DNA from 2 places in the Streptomyces sp. NPDC090083 genome. Region 2 is predicted to be linked to the other one. Evidence: predicted binding sites of a transcription regulator. Region 2 holds the regulator's gene; the other holds the start of a gene.

Region 1 (10,656 bases), on a different contig from region 2:
CCCTCGGTCGCGGAGCGCGCGGTGACCGGAACGCTCCCCCGCGCCGAGGTCCGCGCCCTCGCCGCCCTGACCGACGGCGCGACCCGGTGGGTGGAGAAGTTCGGCGAGGGCGACTGGGCCGACTGCTTCGCGCTCGTACGGAAGGAAGGGGCGGCGGAGCTGGTCGGCCGGGTGCGGGCGCTGGAGCGGGCCGACGCGGAGGAGCGGAGGCATCTGCGGCGGAGCAAGACGCACGACGACGCGACGGTCGTGTACGTCGAGTGGTGAACGCCCGGCCCGGCCCCGCTCTGCGCTACTTGCCCATGACGCCGTTCAACTCGTGCAGCAGGCGGGCCAGTTCGGCCACCTCCCGGCGGTCCCAGTGGGAGAGCTGGGTGACGTAGCGGGCGCGCCGGGCCTCGCGGACGTGGGTGACCCGGCGGCGGCCCTCGTCCGTGAGGTCGACCAGCCAGGCGCGGCCGTCCGCCGGGTCGGGCTCGCGGGCGATCAGGCCCAGCTCCTCCAGGGCGCGCAGCTGGCGGGACATGGTGGCCTTGCCGACGCCGATGTAGGCGGCCAGCTCGGTGGCCCGCTGCCGGCCGTACTCCTCCAGCCGGACCAGCAGGCCGTACGCGGCGGACTCCAGGTCGGGGTGGACCTCGCGGGCCATCTCGCCCTGGTTGGCCCGGGCCCGGCGCAGCAGGAACGTCAACTCGCGTTCCAGGGAGAGGTATTCGTGGTCCGCGACGGGCTCGTCGCCGCCCGCGGGCAGCACCCCGCCGTCACCGGCCGGCCGGTCACCGCCTCCGGAAGGCCGGTCGCCGTCCCTGTCCTCGCTCTTGCGCACGTCAGCACCCATCGGTTCGCTTTCCCGCTCGTGATCGTCTCCGCCACACACCGTCATCGCCGCAGCTCCGCCAGTATTTCGCAGGGCCGGACCGACGGCAGCGTCCGGACCCCCCTCCCGCCCGGTCCGCCCGGTCCGCGACTCCCCCACCAGGCGATTGCTCCCGCCCTCGCCCGCACCCGCCGCCCGCCGGCGTACGGCGAAGGCCCGGGCCCTCCTTGAGAGGGACCCGGGCCTTCACCTACCGGTGGACGTCCGTCACGCCGCCACCGGAACCTCCGGCGTCGCGCCGTTCGTCGCCGGCGACAGCGCCAGCTCCAGGACCTGGCGGACGTCCGTCACCGCGTGGACGTCCAGCTTGTCCAGGACCTCGGCGGGCACGTCGTCCAGGTCGGGCTCGTTGCGCTTCGGGATGATCACGGTGGTGACCCCGGCCTGGTGCGCGGCGAGCAGCTTCTGCTTCACACCGCCGATCGGGAGGACCCGACCGGTCAGGGAGACCTCACCCGTCATCGCCACGTCCGTGCGGACCAGCCGGCCGCTGAGCAGCGACGCCAGGGCCGTCGTCATCGTGACACCCGCGCTCGGGCCGTCCTTCGGCACCGAACCCGCCGGGAAGTGGATGTGCACGCCCCGGTCCTTCAGGTCGCCCACGGGCAGCTCCAGTTCGGCGCCGTGCGAGCGGAGGAAGGACAGGGCGATCTGCGCGCTCTCCTTCATCACGTCACCCAGCTGACCGGTCAGGGTCAGACCCGCCGCACCCGTCTCCGGGTCGGCCAGCGACGCCTCGACGTAGAGGACGTCACCGCCCGCGCCGGTGACCGCCAGCCCGGTGGCGACACCGGGCACCGCGGTCCGGCGCTCGGCCGGGTCCTGGGCGGACTCGGGCACGTGGTGCGGCCGTCCGATGAGACCGCGGAGGTCGGCGTCGGTGACCGTGAACGGCAGCTTCCGCTCGCCCAGTTCGTGCTGCGCCGCGATCTTGCGGAGCAACCGGGCGACCGACCGCTCCAGGGTGCGGACGCCCGCCTCCCGGGTGTACTCACCGGCGAGCTTGCGCAGCGCGCTCTCGTCGATGACGACCTCGTCGTCCTTGAGCCCGGCCCGCTCCAGCTGGCGCGGGAGCAGGTGGTCGCGGGCGATGACGACCTTCTCGTCCTCGGTGTAGCCGTCGAGCCGGACCAGCTCCATCCGGTCGAGCAGTGCCTCCGGGATGGCTTCGAGCACGTTGGCCGTCGCCAGGAACACCACGTCGCTCAGGTCGAGTTCGACCTCCAGGTAGTGGTCGCGGAAGGTGTGGTTCTGCGCGGGGTCGAGCACTTCGAGCAGCGCCGCCGCCGGGTCGCCCCGGTAGTCGGAGCCCACCTTGTCGATCTCGTCGAGCAGGACCACCGGGTTCATGGACCCGGCCTCCTTGATCGCGCGGACGACCCGCCCGGGAAGGGCACCCACGTACGTACGCCGGTGTCCGCGGATCTCGGCCTCGTCCCGGACCCCGCCCAGTGCGACACGGACGAACTTGCGCCCCATCGCGTGCGCGACGGACTCGCCGAGGGAGGTCTTGCCGACGCCGGGCGGACCGACGAGGGCGAGCACGGCACCGCCGCGCCGACCGCCGACGACACCCAGGCCCCGCTCGGCACGGCGCTTGCGCACGGCCAGGTACTCGGTGATGCGCTCCTTCACGTCCTCCAGGCCCGCGTGCTCGGCGTCGAGGATCGCCTTGGCGCCCTGGATGTCGTACTCGTCCTGGGTCCGCTCGTTCCACGGCAGTTCGAGGACGGTGTCCAGCCAGGTGCGGATCCACGACCCCTCGGGCGACTGGTCGGAGGAGCGCTCCAGCTTTTCGACCTCCTTGAGCGCGGCCTCGCGGACCTTCTCGGGAAGGTCGGCGGCCTCAACGCGGGCGCGGTAGTCGTCGGACTCCTCGCCCTCGCTCGTGCCGCCGTTCAGCTCACGGAGTTCCTTGCGGACGGCTTCGAGCTGGCGGCGCAGCAGGAACTCGCGCTGCTGCTTGTCGACGCCTTCCTGCACGTCCTTGGCGATGGTCTCGGCGACATCCTGCTCGGCGAGGTGGTCGCGGAGGTGCTGGGTGGCGAGCTTGAGCCGGGCCACCGGGTCGGCGGTCTCCAGCAGCTCGATCTTCTGCTCGGTGGTCAGGAAGGGCGAGTAACCGGAATTGTCGGCGAGGGTCGACACGTCGTCGATGGCCTGCACCCGGTCGACGACCTGCCAGGCCCCACGCTTGCGCAGCCAGGCGGTGGCCAGCGCCTTGTACTCCTTCACCAGCTCGGAAACGGAGCCGGGCAGAGGCTCGGGCAGGCTCTCGTCGAGCGCGGTGCCCTCGACCCAGAGCGCGGCACCGGGACCGGTGGTACCGGCCCCGATCTTCACGCGGCTGCGGCCGCGGATCAGCGCACCCGGGTCGCCGTCGGCCAGTCGGCCGACCTGCTCCACGGTGCCGAGCACGCCCGTGCCGGCGTAGGTCCCGTCGATGCGTGGCACCAGCAGGACCTTGGGCTTTCCGGGCTCGGACCGCGCGGCGGCCTGGGCGGCCTCCACGGCGGCGCGTACATCGGTGTCGTTCAGGTCCAGCGGAACCACCATTCCGGGCAGCACGACCTCGTCGTCGAGCGGCAGCACGGGCAGGGTGAGCGGTGTGGACGTCGAAGCCATGATCTCCCCTTAGGCAGTCAAGTTGAGCTATGCCGACTCAATGCTTGGGCGACTTCGATTGTTCCCCAGCGGTTGTTCGCCGTGAGCGATCAGGCAGCGCGCCCGGGGCTCTGCGCAGGTCAACACGGAAAGGGGGCGGGGGCTTCCCGGGGAAACGCGGGGCTTCGAGGAGGTGGGCGGGGTCGGCGGCCCGCCCGGGGGCCAACCTCGGGGTCCGGTCTCGGTGCCCGCTCTCGGGGGTCGCTGTGGAGCGCACCCTCGGTGGCCGGTCTCGGTGGCCGCCATCGGGAGCGGGCCGGCCTCGGGGGCCAATGTCAGTGGCTCCTGCCACCATCCCTAGACGCGACGCCATCACCGTCGCGGCCACCGTGACCGTGACCGTCAGGATCACGATCGGGATCAGGAGAGACGCAATGGGCACCTGGGATGTCGGTCCCTTCGACAACGACACCGCCGCGGACTGGTGCGGCAACCTCGACGACGCCTCGCCGGACGCGCGTCCGGGCCTGGTCCGCGACACGCTCGCCCGAGCGGCCGACACCGTCGGATTCCTCGACGGGTACACGGCCGACCAGGCGGTCGTGGCGGCGGCCCTGGTCGCCGCGCAGTGCCCCGGCGGCGAACCCGCCCACCCCCACTACGGGCCGGACGAACCCGTCCCCGACCTCACCGCCCTGCGCGCCCTCGCCCTCCGGGCCCTCGACCGTGTCATGACCGCCCCGTCCGCACTCCTGGACCTCTGGGAGGAACCGGACGAGGACCCCTGGCGGGCGAGCATCGACCGGCTCCGCGGCACACTCGCGCCCCGGCAGCCGGCGGAGGGACTCCGCCCGAGCTGACCCCGCGGCGCCGCGCTCACCCGTTCCCGACCTGGAAGGCCCGCATGAGCTGGGACGTTCTCCTCCTCGACCTGCCCGACGACATCGCCTCGGCGCAGGACATACCCGCCGACCACTCCCCGCGCCCCCTCGGTCGACGGCACGAGGTCCTCGCCGCCATCGGCCGGGCCGAGCCCGCGACCGACCTCTCGGACCCCACCTGGGGCGACCTCGCCGGACCCACCTGGTCCATCGAACTCGGCATCGGCTCGGACGACCCCGTGGACTCGGTGATGCTGCACGTCCGCGGCTCCGGCGACGACGTGCTCACCTCCGTCTTCCGCCTCGCGGGCGCCCTCGACTGAAAGGTGCTCGACTGCGCCTCGGGAGAGCTGATCACCCCGGGAGGCCCCTCGGCCTGGCACGCCTTCCAGGAGTTCCGCGACCGCGTCACCGGCACGTGACGCCGACGCGCGAGCCCGTCAGGCCTCCGCGGCCTCGACCCGCGGGGCCCCGGCCGGCCGTGCCGTGTTCGCGGCCCGTGCCGGCCGTGCCGCCCGGGCCCAGCGGCGTATCAGCGGCCAGGCGGCGACGCCTATCGTCAGGGAGATCAGGTGGCCCCAGTTCGTCATGGGGTCGGTGAAGTCGAGGAGGGCCTGGATCAGGGTCCAGCCGAAGAGGGCGACCATCGGGAGGCCCAGCCAGGGACGGAGGAGGCCGGCGAGGGCTCCTATGCTCGTGGCGACGCCGAAGCTGATGCCGTAGTCGAGCCGGTGCAAGGAGCTGGCCGGGAGGTGGCCCGCCAGCACCGCGACTCCCACGGTCCCCTCGGTCGCGAGCGTGGCGACGATGTGGCCGAAGAGGAACACCCCGGCGGTCCGTGCCCCGCCGATCCGCCGCTCCAGCGCGGTCAGCACCAGCAGGAAGAGGAACGCGTACGGCGACACCATCCCGCCCACGATCCACAGCGCGCTCGCGACCAGCACGAGGAACGGGTCGCGGAGCAGGTGGGTGACGTCCGTGCTGGACGCCTGGTGCAACTGGCCGACGAGCGTGGGTCCCGCGTACCGCGCGATCAGCGAGGTGACGACGAGCAGCACGCCGTAACAGAAGGTGAACGGTGTGCCGGTGGGCGTCGGGAGCAGTCGCCAGGGGCGGACGGCGCGCAGTGCGGTGAGGGCGGGGGCGATCCTCGGCACGTACTCGGCGGGGACGGCCGGGGTCGACGCGGCGGCCGACACCGCCGCCGGGCCCGCGGCAAGCGCGGTCGCCGGGGCCGGCGCGGCGAACCCCGACTCCCCTGCGGCGTCCAGCGCTTCCCGCTGTCTCGGCATCGCGTCCAGCAACCCGGAATCCAGCGGCGAGGCCGACCCGGAGGCGGCGGCCGGAGATCCGCCCGGAGGCGTGGCGGAGGCCTGGGTGTCGGCCGTCGCGATCCGTTCCACGGTGAGGCGCTCCTTCTGGTTCGGCCCCCAGCCTTCGTCGTCCCACCTGCCGCTGTCTATGACCGACGCCACGCGAGGGCCGATTCACAGCAACCTGTAAGCCTTCCACCGCGTCCGCCGGTACTTTGCCCCGGAAAGTGCCCGCCGTGGGTTAATTCGGCTGCCCGATCCGGTGAAACTGCCAGGATGGTTCGTATGACCACCGCGTACGGCACCGCATCGGGGCACGACTCCCCCGTCCAGCCCGTCGTCCTGGACCGGCGCGAGGGTCCCTACGGCGAGGTGGTGCTGCGCCGGCACGGGGAGTTGCTCCAGATCATCGCCAACGGGTGCTTCCTGATGGACACTTCGGACGGGCGCTCGGAGCGGCTGCTGATCGACGCGGCCCGCGACGCCCTCGACTCCCGCCCCGCACCTCATGTACTGATCGGCGGCCTCGGCGTCGGGTTCTCGCTCGCGCACGCCGCCGCGGACCCGCGGTGGGGCCGGATCACCGTCGTGGAGCGGGAGTCGGCGATCGTCGAATGGCACCGCTCGGGCCCGTTGTCCGCGCTCTCCGCGTCCGCTTTCGCCGATCCGCGCACGGCCATTGTGGAAACGGATCTTGTCGCTTTCGTCAATGAGACGTGCGCCACTTTCGACGCGCTCTGCCTCGACATCGACAACGGCCCCGGCTGGACCGTCACCGAGGGCAACGACAGCCTCTACTCGGCGGCCGGACTGGCAAGCTGCGCAAGGGTGTTGAGACCGGGCGGGGTACTCGCGGTATGGTCCGCACAACCCTCTCCGGAATTTGAACGAACCTTATGGAATGCCGGGTTCCAACAGGTGCGTACCGAAGAGATCCCCGTTGCCCGAGGAGTTCCCGACGTCGTGCACCTCGCCGTCCGACCTGGATAGCAAAGGCGCGGTGACTCCCCGTACTCTGCTTCCCTGACGCCGATCATTCAAGCGTCAAGCGCAGTCATGGGATCACCCCACTGGTTCCGGAAAGCACACTTCAGGGGCGGGCGATGGAGCAGACACACACCTCCCACAACGGCACGGCCACGGCCACGCCGGGCGCGCAGCGCCGGGTGCTGGTGGTCGAGGACGACCCGACGATCGTCGACGCCATCGCGGCCCGTCTGCGCGCCGAGGGATTCCTCGTGCAGACCGCGGGCGACGGGCCTTCGGCCGTCGACACCGCCGAGGCCTGGCAGCCCGATCTGCTGATCCTCGACATCATGCTGCCCGGCTTCGACGGACTGGAGGTCTGCCGCCGTGTGCAGGCCGCCCGTCCGGTGCCGGTGCTGATGCTCACCGCGCGCGACGACGAGACCGACATGCTGGTCGGGCTCGGGGTCGGCGCCGACGACTACATGACCAAGCCGTTCTCGATGCGGGAGCTGGCCGCGCGGGTGCACGTCCTGCTGCGCCGCGTGGAGCGCGCCGTGGTGGCCGCGTCCACCCCGCGCTCGGGCATCCTGCGCCTGGGCGAGCTGGAGATCGACCACGCGCAGCGCCGGGTCAGGGTGCGCAGTGAGGACGTCCACCTCACGCCCACCGAGTTCGACCTGCTGGTCTGCCTGGCGAACACCCCGCGTGCCGTGCTCTCGCGCGAGCAGCTGCTCGCCGAGGTGTGGGACTGGGCGGACGCCTCCGGCACCCGCACGGTCGACAGCCACATCAAGGCGCTGCGCCGGAAGATCGGCGCCGAGCGGATCCGCACGGTGCACGGCGTGGGCTACGCGCTGGAGACACCGACGCCATGAGCGGAGGGCCGACGTCACGGAGGAGCCCCGGGGAGCCCTGGGGCGGCGTACGCCCGTTCTCGATCAAGACCAAGCTGGGCGCGCTGGTCGTCATCGCGGTGCTCATCACCACCGGTCTGATGATGATCGCCATGCGCACGGCGACGGAGCTGCGCTTCATCACGGTCTTCTCGATGATCGCCACACTGCTGATAACGCAGTTCGTGGCCCATTCGCTCACCGCGCCGCTGGACGAGATGAACACGGTGGCCCGGTCCATCTCGCACGGTGACTACACCCGCCGGGTGCGGGAGAACCGCCGCGACGAACTGGGCGACCTGGCCGGGACGATCAACGTCATGGCCGACGAGCTGGAGGCGCAGGAGCGCCAGCGCAAGGAACTCGTCGCGAACGTCTCGCACGAGCTGCGCACCCCCATCGCGGGCCTGCGCGCCGTCCTGGAGAACGTCGTCGACGGCGTCTCGGCGGCCGATCCGGAGACCATGCGGACGGCGCTGAAGCAGACGGAGCGGCTCGGGCGGCTGGTGGAGACGCTGCTGGACCTCTCCCGGCTGGACAACGGGGTCGTACCGCTGAAGACCCGCCGGTTCGAGGTGTGGCCGTATCTCTCCGGCGTGCTCAAGGAGGCCAACATGGTCGCCTCGGCGCGCGGGGGCATCGCGTCGGGCTCGGGGAGTCACACGCGCACGGACGTCCATCTGCACCTGGACGTGTCCCCGCCGGAGCTGACCGCGCTCGCGGACCCGGAGCGGATCCACCAGGTCGTCGCCAACCTCATCGACAACGCGGTCAAGCACAGCCCCGCGCACGGCCGGGTGACGGTCAAGGCGCGGCGCGGGTCGCTGCCGGAGTCGCTGGAGCTGGAGGTCCTGGACGAGGGGCCGGGCATCCCGAAGTCGGAGTGGGCGCACATCTTCGAGCGGTTCAACCGGGGAGCGGTGAGCTCGCCCCACGGACCCGGCAGCGACGGCGGTACGGGCCTCGGCCTGGCGATCGCCCGCTGGGCGGTGGATCTGCACGGCGGCCGGATCGGTGTGGCCGAATCCGACCGCGGTTGCCGGATCATCGTCACCCTCCCGGGACTGTCATCCGTGCCAAGTTGACGTAAAGTTCGAACCGGAGCCCCAAGATCCACGACGGTCCGCGCTGACGGACACGTGTGATCAGGCACAGGCCCGCGCCGTCGGCGCGTCCGGCCCGCATCGACGCGCCTCTTCCGTAGCGGAACCACGCTTGTTTCCCGCCATTTCGTCGCTCGAAACACACTTTCCGATGTGACTTACGCGACGATGGACCGGCCCGACCTGACCTTGGCCGTCATGGGGGCGTAGCCTTAATTCCCGCTGTCCATCACCTTGTGAAGCGGAAGAGGGCGGTTGCCGCCGTGTCGTCACAGTCCCCCAGTAACTCGACCATCTCGACCGAGTCCGACCAAGCCGCGGGTAAGAATCCCGCGGCGGCGTTCGGACCCAACGAGTGGCTCGTCGACGAGATCTATCAGCAGTACCTCCAGGACCCGAACTCGGTTGACCGAGCCTGGTGGGACTTCTTCGCCGACTACAAGCCGGGCGCGGCTGCCGCCCCGACCTCGACGTCGGCGGGCACTCCGGCCCCGGAGGCCGCAGGAACCACCCCCGCCCCGGCGGCACCCGCCGCCCCGGCCCAGGCCGCCCCTGCCGCGCCCGCCGCTCCGGCGGTCCCCGCGCCGGCGCCCGCGGCCGCGGCTCCCGCTCCGGTGAAGGCCGCACCGGCTCCGGCGCCCGCCGCCAAGCCGGCCGCCGCTCCCGCCGCCGCGAAGCCGAAGGCGGAGCCCGCGGCCGAGGCCACCGGTGGCCCGGAGTTCGTCACGCTGCGCGGCCCGGCCGCCGCGGTCGCGAAGAACATGAACGCGTCGATCGAGGTCCCCACCGCCACGTCGGTGCGCGCGGTCCCGGTCAAGCTGCTCTTCGACAACCGCATCGTCATCAACAACCACCTGAAGCGCGCCCGGGGCGGGAAGATCTCCTTCACCCACCTCATCGGCTACGCGATGGTGCAGGCCATCAAGGCCATGCCGTCGATGAACTACTCCTTCCAGGAGAAGGACGGCAAGCCCACCCTGGTCAAGCCGGAGCACGTCAACTTCGGCCTCGCCATCGACCTCGTGAAGCCGAACGGCGACCGCCAGCTCGTCGTCGCCGGCATCAAGAAGGCCGAGACGCTGAACTTCTTCGAGTTCTGGCAGGCCTACGAGGACATCGTCCGCCGCGCCCGCGACGGCAAGCTGACGATGGACGACTTCACCGGTGTCACGGTCTCCCTGACCAACCCCGGCGGCCTCGGCACGGTCCACTCGGTCCCCCGCCTGATGCCCGGACAGTCGGTCATCATGGGCGTCGGCTCGATGGACTATCCGGCGGAGTTCCAGGGCACCTCCCAGGACACCCTGAACAAGCTCGGCATCTCGAAGGTCATGACGCTCACGTCGACCTACGACCACCGGGTCATCCAGGGCGCCGCCTCCGGCGAGTTCCTGCGGATCGTCGCCAACCTCCTGCTCGGCGAGAGCGGCTTCTACGACGAGATCTTCGAGTCGCTGCGCATCCCGTACGAGCCGGTCCGCTGGCTCAAGGACATCGACGCGTCGCACGACAACGACGTGACGAAGGCCGCCCGCGTCTTCGAGCTGATCCACTCCTACCGGGTCCGCGGCCACGTCATGGCCGACACCGACCCGCTGGAGTACCGCCAGCGCAAGCACCCCGACCTGGACATCACCGAGCACGGCCTCACCCTGTGGGACCTGGAGCGGGAGTTCGCGGTCGGCGGCTTCGCCGGCAAGTCCCTGATGAAGCTGCGCGACATCCTCGGCGTGCTGCGCGACTCGTACTGCCGCACCACCGGCATCGAGTTCATGCACATCCAGGACCCGAAGCAGCGCAAGTGGATCCAGGACCGCATCGAGCGCTCGCACTCCAAGCCGGAGCGCGAGGAGCAGCTGCGCATCCTGCGCCGCCTGAACGCGGCGGAGGCCTTCGAGACCTTCCTCCAGACGAAGTACGTCGGCCAGAAGCGCTTCTCCCTGGAGGGCGGCGAGTCCGTCATCCCGCTCCTGGACGCGGTCATCGACAGCGCGGCCGAGTCGCGCCTCGACGAGG
Region 2 (10,656 bases):
CCTCATCGCCCAGTCGGGGATCCTGCAGAAGGACCAGCCGGCGCAGGAGGGAGACGGCCCGCAGTGACCGAGGCACACACGCACGGAGCGGAGGACCTGTGCGCGGAGGGCCTGAGCCTCTACGTCCGCGCGCTGCGCGACGGGCGAGTCCCCGCCGAGGACGCGGACACGGCACCCTGCCTGGCCGGTCTCGGACTGCTGCACCCCGACGAAGGGGATGCGGGACGGCTGCGCCCGGCCGCGCCCGCCGCCGTGCTCAACCGGCTGCTGCGGCGGTCGGCCGAGCGCATCGCGGACGAGCGGCGCCGCGAGGAGCGCCTGGAGACCGCCTTCGCGCCGCTGCTGCGGCTCGACGGGTCCCGTACGGCCGCGGACTCCCCCGCGCTCACGGTCCTCGCCGGCAAGGAGCGGATCAACGAGGCGATCTCCGAGGCCATGGCGGACGCCACGGACGAACTGCTCGCGATCCAGCCCAACGTCAGCCCGCGCAGCCCGCACGCCCTGGCCCTCGCGCTCGCCCGCGACCAGGCACTCCTGGACCGCGGCGGCCGTATCCGCACGCTCTACCAGCACACCCAGCGCCACAAGCCGCTCGTCCTGGCCCGCTACGAGCAGCTGCGGGGCGACGCGGCGGCCCGCACCCTGGACGAGGTCACCGACCGGCTCATCGTCGTCGACCGCACGGTCGCGTTCGTCCCCGCCAGCAGGGACCGCGACCTCGCCCTGGAGGTCCGCCACCCCGCGCTGATCGAGTACTTCGCGGGCGTCTTCGACCGCCTCTGGCACCTCGCCGTCCCGATGCACCCCGAGGCGGTCCAGCGGCCCTCCCTGAACGGCATCAGCCAGCGTCAGCGCGCCATAGCGAACCTGCTCGTCGAGGGACACACCGACGCCGTGATCGCCGACCGGCTCGGCATGAACATCCGCACCGCCCGCGTCCACATCGCCAAACTCGCCGCCACCCTCGGCAGCGAGAGCCGGGCCCAACTCGGCTACCTCATAGGGCAGTCGGGGATTCTCGCTCCGCCGGGGTGAGCTGGACCGGGACGTCCGGGTGGCGGGAGGGGGTGCCGTCGAGGCCCACCTGGGCTATGCGGACGCCGAGTTGGGTGCGGCTGGCCGCGCCGAGGGTCTCCGAGAGCCGGGCGATGTGGGCCCGGCAGGTGCGGACGCTTATGCCGAGGCGTTCCGCGATCACCGCGTCCTGGTGGCCGTCCGCGAGGAGGGCGGCGATGGACTGTTCGCGGTGGGAGATGCCCTCGATGCCGGTGTCGGGCAGCGGGGCGGCGACCGGGATGGCGAGGCGCCACAGGCGGTCGAAGACGGTGACGAAGTACTCGATCAGCGCGGGGTGGCGCAGTTCCAGGGCCATCGTGTGGTCGGCGTTGGCGGGGATGAAGGCGACCGTGCGGTCGAAGAGGATCAGCCGGTCGACGACCTCGTCGAGCGTCCTCGCCTCCACCGCCTCGCCCATCAACTCCAGGTAGTTCAGCAGGCCTTGGCCGTGGCGGGCCACATGGGTGTACAGGTCGCGCATCCGTACCCCGCGGGACCGCAGGGCGAGGGCGCGGTGCAGACCCTCCGTGAGTTCCGGTTCGCGACGGATCCCGCCGGGCTGGACGGTGAGGACCTCGCCGGTGCAGGCCTCCGTCGCGTCGTCCATCGCCGCCTGGATACGGGACAGCCCGTCCAGGACGCGGATCGCGGCACCGCCCTCCAGCGACGCCGGCGCCTTCGCGGACGCCTGGACACGGCTGCCGAGACCGGCGTACCGCTCGAAGGCCGCGACCGCCGAACCGACCCGCCGGTGGCTCTCGCTGACCTCGTCGTAGACCCCGCGCAGCAGACGGGTCATGACCTCCTGCGGGGAGGTCGGGACCAGCCAGGCCATGTCGTCGGGGTCGGGATGGAGGAGGGCCAGTTCCAGCAGGCACGGCACCGGTTCGGCGTCCGTGCGCGGCACCCGGCCCCGCCGTACGGCCCGGGAGTACACACGGTCCCCCGCGTCGCAGAGTCGGTCAGCACCGTGTGGATGCTCGTCCGTCCCGTGCCCGGCCATCGCTCATCCCACCCCCGCTTCCCGCTTCTTTGCAGCGCAACTATGCGCGGACCCGACCTGCTCCGCAACACGGCTCCCCCTCGAACAGCCCCCGAAAACCTCCGGTTTCACCCTCTATCTCCCGGCCTCCGCGGCTCACCTTGCAACAAGCTGGGGGGTGTCCGGCCAGGGCCACCGAGCCTCTCGTCGTATCACTTTCCGCGTGAGCTGCCGGAAATCACTCAGAGATCACCGTGTTACGTATCGCACTTAACGTCCCCTCATGGCGGACATATTTGACGCATACGCATTGGCCGATGCGTGGGACGAGATGTTTGTGCGGCCGGGTGAGGTCAGAACCGCCTACGAGCCGGTACTGGCCGCACTCCAGCCGATCGAGCCGAGTGAACTGCGCTTCCGCGCGGACCAGATGGCCCGCGCCTTCACCGACCGCGGCGTCACCTACGCCTTCGCCGGCGAGGAACGGCCCTGGCCCCTGGACCTGGTGCCGAGGATCATCGACGCGCTGGAGTGGGACCTCATCCAGCGCGGGGTGGCGCAGCGGGTGAGGGCACTGGAGGCCTATCTCTCCGACGCGTACACGCACTGCCGCGTCTTCGAGGACGGGGTCGTGCCCTGGCGGCTGCTCCTCAACTCGGCCCATTTCCACCGGGCCGCGCAGGGGGTCGAGCCACCGGGCGGGGTCCGCATCCACGTCGCCGGCATCGACCTGGTGCGCGACGAGGCCGGCGCCTTCCGGGTCCTGGAGGACAACGTGCGGGTCCCCAGCGGGGTTTCGTACGTCATCGAGAACCGCAGGGCCATGACGCGGATCTTCCCCTCCCTCTTCGCCGAGCAGCACGTGGTCCCCGTCGACGGCTACGCGCAGCGCCTGCTCGCCGCGCTGCGGGCCGCCGCGCCCGCGGGCACCCAGGACCCGCGGGTCGTGGTCCTCACCCCGGGGCCGAGCAACGCCGCCTACTTCGAACACGCCCTGCTGGCACGGCTGATGGGCGTGCAACTGGTCGAGGGGCACGACCTGGTGTGCCGCAGCAACCGGGTGTGGATGCGGACCACGCGCGGCGAGGTGCCCGTCCACGTCGTATACCGGCGGCTCGACGACGACTTCCTCGACCCGCTGCACTTCCGCCCCGACTCGGTGATCGGCTGCCCGGGCATCATGAACGCCGCCCAGGCCGGGAACGTCACACTCGCGAACGCCGTCGGGAACGGCATCGCGGACGACAAACTCCTCTACACCTACGTCCCCGACCTCATCCGCTACTACCTCGGCGAGGAACCCGTCCTCCCCAACGTGGAGTCCTACCGTCCCGACGAGCCAGGCCAGTTGGAGGCGGTCCTGGACCAGATCGACCAGCTGGTCGTGAAGCCGGTGGACGGCGCGGGCGGGCAGGGCATCGTCATCGGGCCCAAGGCCGACGCGAAGACCCTCGAACGCACTCGCAAAGCGGTCGCCGCCGATCCGCGGGGCTGGATCGCCCAGCGCCCGGTCGCCCTCTCCACCTCGCCCACCCTCGCGGGCGACCGCATGGCACCGCGCCACATCGATCTGCGTCCGTTCGCCGTGCACGACGGCACCGACGTGTGGGTGCTGCCCGGCGGTCTCACCCGCGTCGCCCTCCAGGAGGGCAACCTGATCGTCAACTCCAGCCAGGGCGGCGGCTCCAAGGACACCTGGGTGCTCGCGGAAGGCCCCGCCGAACAGCCCGAGCCGGTCACCGCGGACGGCCACCTGCCCGAGGTGGCGCCCCGCCAGCTCGGCCCCGACGGCAACCCCGTGGTCGTACAGGAAGGGGTGCAGCAGTGAACGACGTGATCCTCTCCCGGATAGCCGAGGCCCTGACGTGGACGGGCCGTTACGTCGAGCGGGCGGACGCCACCGGGCGCATCCTCGACGCCTATCTGCACCGCCTGCTGGAGGACCCCTGGCGCGACGAGGACGCGGCCTGCCGGTCGCTCTACGCGATCCTCGGGGTCGACGCGGGCGGTCAACGCGTCGACATGCAGCAGGTGTTGGACCAGCTCGCCTTCGACGCCCGCTCGACCTGTTCCATCGAGGGCGCGCTCGGCGCCGCCCGCCTCAACGCGCGCAGCGCCCGGGAGGCGGTCTCCTCGGAGATGTGGGAGTGCCTCAACTCCACCTGGCACGCCCTGGCCGACCAGCGCCTCGCGGCCCGCCGCACCGGTCCCTACGCCTATCTCGAACTCGTGCGCAGACGTGCCGCGTTGTTCTTCGGCCTCGCCGACTCGACGATGAGCCGCGACGACAGCTGGCGCTTCGTCGTCCTCGGCAGGAGCCTGGAACGGGTGGACATGACCGTACGGCTGCTGTCGGTACGGGTGCTGGACGCGGCGCACGCGCCCGACTGGCCGACCCTGCTCAGCGCGAGCGGCGCCGACGAGGCGTACGCGCGGGTGTACGGCGGCTTCGGGGACACCCCGCGCGTGGCCGAATTCCTGCTCCTGGACCGGGACTTCCCGCGCTCGGCGCTGCACGCGCTGACGACGGCCGAGGAGTGCCTGGCCGCGCTCGGGCGGCAGCGGCAGGACCCGGCGCGCCGGCCCATCGGCCGGCTGCGCACCCGCCTCGAATACCTGGACTCGCCCGCCCTGGAGGAGCAACTGCCCGCTCTGCTCAAGGACTTGCAGCACGCCTGCATGGCCTCGGCGGAAGCGGTCGCGGAGTTGTTCTTCCCGTACCAGGGGCCCGTCGAGTGGGCCCAGGAAGGAGCCTGAGATGACCCGGAGGCTTCGCATCCGTCACACCACGCGCGTGTCGTACGCCCAGGCGGCCGTCTCCTCCCACAACGAGGTCCGGATGACCCCGCTCACCCTGCCCGGCCAGACCACGCTGGACGCGCGCGTGACCGTCGACCCGACGACGCCGACCTGGTCGTACTGGGACTACTGGGGCACCCAGGTCACCGGCTTCGACCTCATGGACCCCCACGCCGACCTCACGATCACCGCGTCGAGCCTCGTCGAGACCTCCCCGCCGGAGCGGCTCGGCCCGGCCCCCGCCTGGCAGGAGGTGACCGAACGGGCCGCGAACTCGCGCCTGCTGGAGTTCCTCGGCCCCACCGCCCGTACGACGGTCCCGCCCAGACTGCTGAAGAAGGCCCGCAGAACCGCCGCGGGACTCGATCCGCACGGGACGGCGGTGGCGGTCTCCGCGCTGGTCGCCGACCGGGTCGCCTACCTGCCCGGCGTCACCGGCGTGAACACCTCGGCCGCCGAGGCCTGGGAGCAGGGCGCCGGGGTCTGCCAGGACATCGCCCATGTGACCATCGCGCTGCTGCGGGGGCTCGGCCTGCCCACCCGCTACGTCTCCGGGTACCTCCACCCCGAGCACGAGGCCGAGCTGCACCGCCCGGTGGCCGGGCAGAGCCATGCCTGGATCGAGTACTGGGCGGGCGACTGGTGCGGCTACGACCCCACCAACCGGACCCGGCCCGACGAGTCCCATGTGGTGGTCGGCCGGGGACGTGACTACGACGACGTGACCCCGCACAAGGGGATCTACCGGGGAGTGGCGGGCGGGCCGCCGGAGGTGACGGTGGAGTTCACCCGGCTGGCCTGAACCGTCGGCGGTGGCGCCAGGGCACCCGCAGAGCCGTCCGGTCGGCCCCCACGGCCGCGGACGGCTCCGTGCACGTGGGAAACGACGACGGGCGCCCGCACGCCCGTGAGGCGGCCACCGGTGGGACCGGGCGGCCTGCCTCACCGACCGCGGCAGGCCGCTACTTCAGGCCGATGGCCGAGCACGCCGACTTGTAGTCCGCGGTGCAGATGTCGGAGACCTTGTAGATCCCGTCCGCGACCACCGTCGACTTGATGTTGTCCTTGGTCAGGGCGACCACGGACACCAGCTGCGAGGGGATCTTCTTGTTCGTGGGGCTGTCGACGGTGTCACGGGTCAGGGCGTCGAACTCGATGTCCCTGCCCTGGACCTTGGCGACGGCGATCTTCGCGGCGGCCTCGGCGAGGTCCGGGTAGGGCTTGTAGACGCTCATGTACTGCTCGCCGGTGACGATCCGCTGCACGGCCGGGAGTTCGGCGTCCTGGCCGGTGACCGGGGGCAGCTTGGTCAGACCCGAGGCCTTCAGGGCCTTGATGATGCCGCCGGCCATCGCGTCGTTGGCGGAGTACACGGCGGCGATGTTGCCCTTGCCGAGCTTGCCGATCGCCTCGGTCATCTCCTGCTGGGCCACGACCGGGTCCCAGGCCTTGGTGTTGTAGCTCGCGGCGATCGTCACCTTGCCCTGCAGCTCGGACATCGCCCCGCCCTTGAACACGGCGGCGTTGGGGTCGGTCGGTGAACCGTTGATCATCACGATCTTGTCGGAGGTGTCCACGTCGCTGCCGAGCGCCTCGACCAGGGAGCGGCCCTGCACCTCGCCGACCAGCTCGCCGTCGAAGGAGACGTACGCGTCGATCGGGCCCTCGGCGAGGCGGTCGTAGGCGATGACCGGGATGCCGGCCGCCTTGGCCTTCGCCACCATCGTCCGGATGGCGTGCGAGTCGACGGCGTCGAGCACGATGATGTCGACCTTCTCGTCGATCATCTTCTGCATCTGCTTGTCCTGGACGGACGCGTCGCCACCGGCGTTCTCGTACTCGGCCTTGCCCTTGTCCGCCGTGAGTTCCTGGATCTTCGCCTTCATGATCGGGAAGTCGAACTCCGCGTACCGCGTGTTCGTCTTCTCCGGCATGAGCACGCCCACCGTGATGTCGTTGCCCTTCGCCGGAGTCGCGTCCGAGCTGCTCCCCGAGGAGTCGAGGACGCCACAGGCGGCCAGGGGGAGGGCCAGCGAGAACGCGGCCACGGATATGGCGATACGACGCATTGGGGTGCTCACTTCTGGTGCCGTCCGGACGTGGGTGCAGCATTGCAACCCAGGTGACTGAAAAGCCAACGCGGATGCGACCACCGGCGTCAAGCGGAACCACTTAACGAGATGGCAACGCCACGTTCCGTTCGGTATGTGGAGACCTCGCGAAACCACCTCCAAACACTCTTTACGGACCCTCCATCCAACGGGAGTTCACGAAAAGGCAAAGACCGGCACAGCGGACCCCGCCCTCTCCCGCGGCGCACGGGCACGCGGAAGGGGCCCGGAGAAGACTCCGGGCCCCTTCCATGTGTGCGTGGACGTCAGTCCGAGGACTGCTGCCGCTTCGGCCGCCACACCACCAGCGCGCTGGTCTGCTGGACCTCCTGGTACGGCACCAGGTCGCGCCGGTACGACGCGTGCACCGCGGCCTCGCGCTGCTGCATCGTCGCCGCCGCGCCCTCCACCGCCGACTGGAGCTCGGCGACGCGCTGTTGGAGCGCGACCACCTGGTTCTCCAGCTCGATGATGCGCTTGATGCCCGCCAGGTTGATGCCCTCGGTCTGCGACAACTGCTGGACGGTGCGCAGCAGTTCGATGTCGCGGGCCGAGTAGCGCCGGCCGCGCCCGGCCGTACGGTCCGGGGAGACCAGGCCGAGGCGGTCGTACTGGCGCAGCGTCTGCGGGTGCAGGCCGGAGAGCTGGGCCGCCACCGAGATGACGTAGACCGGGGTCTCCTCGGTCAGCTCGTACGGGTTGCGTCGACGGCCGTCCATCACTCTCATGCTCCCTTCGCGGCCTGGAACAGCTCCGCCCGCGGGTCCTCGCCCGCGGTCGCCTCTCTGTACGCCTCCAGTGCGTCACGAGCATTCCCCGTGACGTCCTTCGGGACACTCACCTCGACCGTGACGAGGAGATCGCCCCGGGTGCCGTCCTTGCGGAACGCGCCCTTGCCGCGGGCGCGCATCGTCCGGCCGTTCGGCGTGCCCGGGGGCAGCTTCAGCGTCACCGGGGGCCCGCCCAGGGTGGGCACCCTGACCTCGCCGCCGAGTGCCGCCTCGGCGAACGTCACCGGGACCGTCACCGTGAGGTTGTCGTCCTTGCGGCCGAACACCGGGTGCGTGTCGACATGCACCATGACGTACAAGTCGCCCGCGGGGCCGCCCCGTTCACCCGGTGCGCCCTTGCCGCGGAGCCGGATGCGCTGGCCGTCCGTGACCCCCGCGGGGATCCGGACCTGCATGGTCCGGGACGACTTGGCGCGCCCGCTGCCCTTGCACTCGACGCAGGGGTGCTCGGCGATGAGGCCGCGGCCCTTGCAGTCGGGGCACGGGTCGGTGAGGGAGAAGCCGCCGCCGGAGCCGCGCGCCACCTGGCCGGTGCCGACGCAGGTCGGGCACACGCGCGGTGTGCCGTTCTTGTCGCCGGTGCCCGAACAGGCCTTGCAGGGCTGCTGCGAGGACATCCGCAGCGGCACCGTGGCCCCTTCGATCGCTTCCGTGAAGCTGAGCGTGACCTCGGACTCGATGTCCTGGCCGCGCCTGGGCTGCGTACGGGTCGTGCCCGTGCCGCCCCGGTTGAACAGGCCCCCGAAGACGTCACCGATCCCGCCGCCGAAGCCGCCGGCACCCCCGGCGCTTCCGCCCTGGGCGCCGCCTCCGAAGAGGTCGCCCAGGTCGAAGTTGAAGTTGCCGCCGCCCGCGCCGCCCGGCCCCGGGCGGAAGCCGCCGTTGCCGAACAGGGTGCGGGCCTCGTCGTACTCCTTGCGCTTCTTGGGGTCACCGAGGATGTCGTTGGCCTCGGAGATCTCCTTGAAGCGCTCCTCGGCCTTGGCGTTGCCCTTGTTGGCGTCCGGGTGGAACTCGCGGGCGAGCTTCCGGTACGCCTTCTTGATCTCGGCCTCGGTGGCGTCCTTGGGGACGCCGAGGACCTTGTAGTAGTCCTTCTCGATGAAGTCCTTGGTGCTCATCCTCGACGTCCCTCCTTTCCTCTGGTGCTCCTCGCGGTGCGGGTCCCGTGGGAGGCGATGTCAGCCCTCGTCCGGGCCACCGCTCTCCTTGTCGTCGTCCGCCGTCTCGGCGGCGTCCGAGGACTCCGCCTTGCCGGTGGCCGTGGCGCCGGGCTGCGGCTCCGCGACCGCCACCCGCGCGGGGCGGATGGTGCGCTCGCCGATGCGATACCCGGGCTGCAGGATCGCCACGCAGGTCGTCTCCGTGACGTCCGGCGCGTACGAGTGCATCAGGGCCTCGTGGATCGTCGGGTCGAAGGGCTCGCCCTCCTTGCCGAACTGCTGCAGTCCCATCTTCGCCGCGGCGGTCTCCAGGGATTCCGCCACCGACTTGAAACCGCCGACGAGTTCACCGTGTTCCCGCGCGCGACCGATGTCGTCGAGCGTGGGCATCAGCTCGGTCAGGAGGCTCGCCACGGCGATCTCCTTGACCGCGATCCGGTCGCGCTCGACCCGGCGGCGGTAGTTCTGGAACTCGGCCTGGAGCCGCTGGAGGTCCGCGGTGCGCTCGTCGAGCGCCTTGCGCACCTGGTCCAGCTGGGCCGTCAGACCGGCGATCTGTGCACTTGCGTCCCCTGCCGGGGCCGCCCCCTCCCCACTGCTGGAGGGGGAGGCGGCCTGCGGCTCGGCGTCGTCGGGGGTGGCGCCGGAGGGGACGTCGGGCTTCTCCTCGAAGCCCGGGGTCTCCTCCGTCACGCGGCACCGTCCTTGCGCTCGTCGTCCACGATCTCGGCGTCCACGACGTCGTCGTCCGCCTTGGGCGCCTCGGCACCCGGGGCGTCGGCGCCGGCGGCCTGACCGGCCTGGGCGTCCGCGTACATGGCCTGGCCGACCTTCTGCGAGACCGCGGCGACCTTCTCGGTGGCGGTGCGGATCTCGGCGGTGTCCTCGCCCTTGAGCGCGGCCTTCAGCTCCTCGACGGCGGCCTCGACCTCGGTCTTGACCTCGCCGGGGACCTTGTCCTCGTTGTCCTTGAGGAACTTCTCCGTCTGGTAGACGAGCTGCTCGCCCTGGTTGCGGGACTCGGCGGCCTCGCGGCGGCGGTGGTCCTCGTCCGCGTACTGCTCGGCCTCCTGGCGCATGCGGTCGACCTCGTCCTTCGGCAGCGAGGAGCCGCCGGTGACGGTCATCTTCTGCTCCTTGCCGGTGCCGAGGTCCTTGGCCGTGACGTGCATGATGCCGTTGGCGTCGATGTCGAAGGAGACCTCGATCTGCGGGACACCGCGCGGGGCCGGCGGCAGACCGGTCAGCTCGAACATCCCGAGCTTCTTGTTGTACGCCGCGATCTCGCGCTCGCCCTGGTAGACCTGGATCTGCACGGAGGGCTGGTTGTCCTCGGCGGTGGTGAAGATCTCGGACCGCTTGGTCGGGATCGTGGTGTTGCGCTCGATGAGCTTGGTCATGATCCCTCCCTTGGTCTCGATGCCGAGGGACAGCGGGGTCACGTCGAGGAGCAGGACGTCCTTGACCTCGCCCTTGAGGACACCGGCCTGGAGGGACGCGCCGATGGCGACGACCTCGTCCGGGTTGACGCCCTTGTTGGCGTCCTTGCCGCCGGTCAGCTCGCGCACGATCTCCGCGACGGCCGGCATACGGGTGGAGCCACCGACGAGGACGACGTGGTCGATCTCGTTGATCGAGATGCCGGCGTCCTTGATGACGTTGTGGAACGGCGTCTTGCAGCGCTCCAGCAGGTCGGCCGTCAGTTGCTGGAACTGGGCGCGGGTGAGCTTCTCGTCCAGGTGCAGCGGGCCCTC

What was found. Region 2 encodes HspR, which represses chaperone genes until heat shock. Its sites were predicted from a motif close to TTGAGNNNNNNNNNCTCAA; they were not measured.
Region 1: lon (endopeptidase La) is a predicted target of HspR. The motif match lies at 3,525-3,543, and genes of this name have one in related genera.

What each region holds. Positions count from the first base shown of each region.
Region 1 covers NZ_JBIVED010000017.1:152,833-163,488, forward strand. Annotated here, with positions in the region: gene ACIPTO_RS40210 (protein phosphatase 2C domain-containing protein) at 1-267, shown strand, start outside; gene ACIPTO_RS40215 (MarR family winged helix-turn-helix transcriptional regulator) at 293-838, opposite strand; gene lon (endopeptidase La) at 1,085-3,502, opposite strand; gene ACIPTO_RS40225 (DUF4259 domain-containing protein) at 3,916-4,341, shown strand; gene ACIPTO_RS40230 (hypothetical protein) at 4,386-4,685, shown strand; gene ACIPTO_RS40235 (rhomboid-like protein) at 4,803-5,765, opposite strand; gene ACIPTO_RS40240 (spermidine synthase) at 5,961-6,665, shown strand; gene ACIPTO_RS40245 (response regulator transcription factor) at 6,779-7,519, shown strand; gene ACIPTO_RS40250 (HAMP domain-containing sensor histidine kinase) at 7,516-8,622, shown strand; gene ACIPTO_RS40255 (multifunctional oxoglutarate decarboxylase/oxoglutarate dehydrogenase thiamine pyrophosphate-binding subunit/dihydrolipoyllysine-residue succinyltransferase subunit) at 8,904-10,656, shown strand, end outside.
Region 2 covers NZ_JBIVED010000012.1:2,904-13,559, reverse strand. Annotated here, with positions in the region: gene ACIPTO_RS33590 (helix-turn-helix transcriptional regulator) at 1-67, shown strand, start outside; gene ACIPTO_RS33585 (LuxR C-terminal-related transcriptional regulator) at 64-1,035, shown strand; gene ACIPTO_RS33580 (helix-turn-helix transcriptional regulator) at 998-2,059, opposite strand; gene ACIPTO_RS33575 (circularly permuted type 2 ATP-grasp protein) at 2,322-3,866, shown strand; gene ACIPTO_RS33570 (alpha-E domain-containing protein) at 3,863-4,795, shown strand; gene ACIPTO_RS33565 (transglutaminase N-terminal domain-containing protein) at 4,797-5,639, shown strand; gene ACIPTO_RS33560 (substrate-binding domain-containing protein) at 5,800-6,906, opposite strand; gene ACIPTO_RS33555 (heat shock protein transcriptional repressor HspR) at 7,215-7,667, opposite strand; gene dnaJ (molecular chaperone DnaJ) at 7,673-8,860, opposite strand; gene grpE (nucleotide exchange factor GrpE) at 8,921-9,595, opposite strand; gene dnaK (molecular chaperone DnaK) at 9,592-10,656, opposite strand, start outside.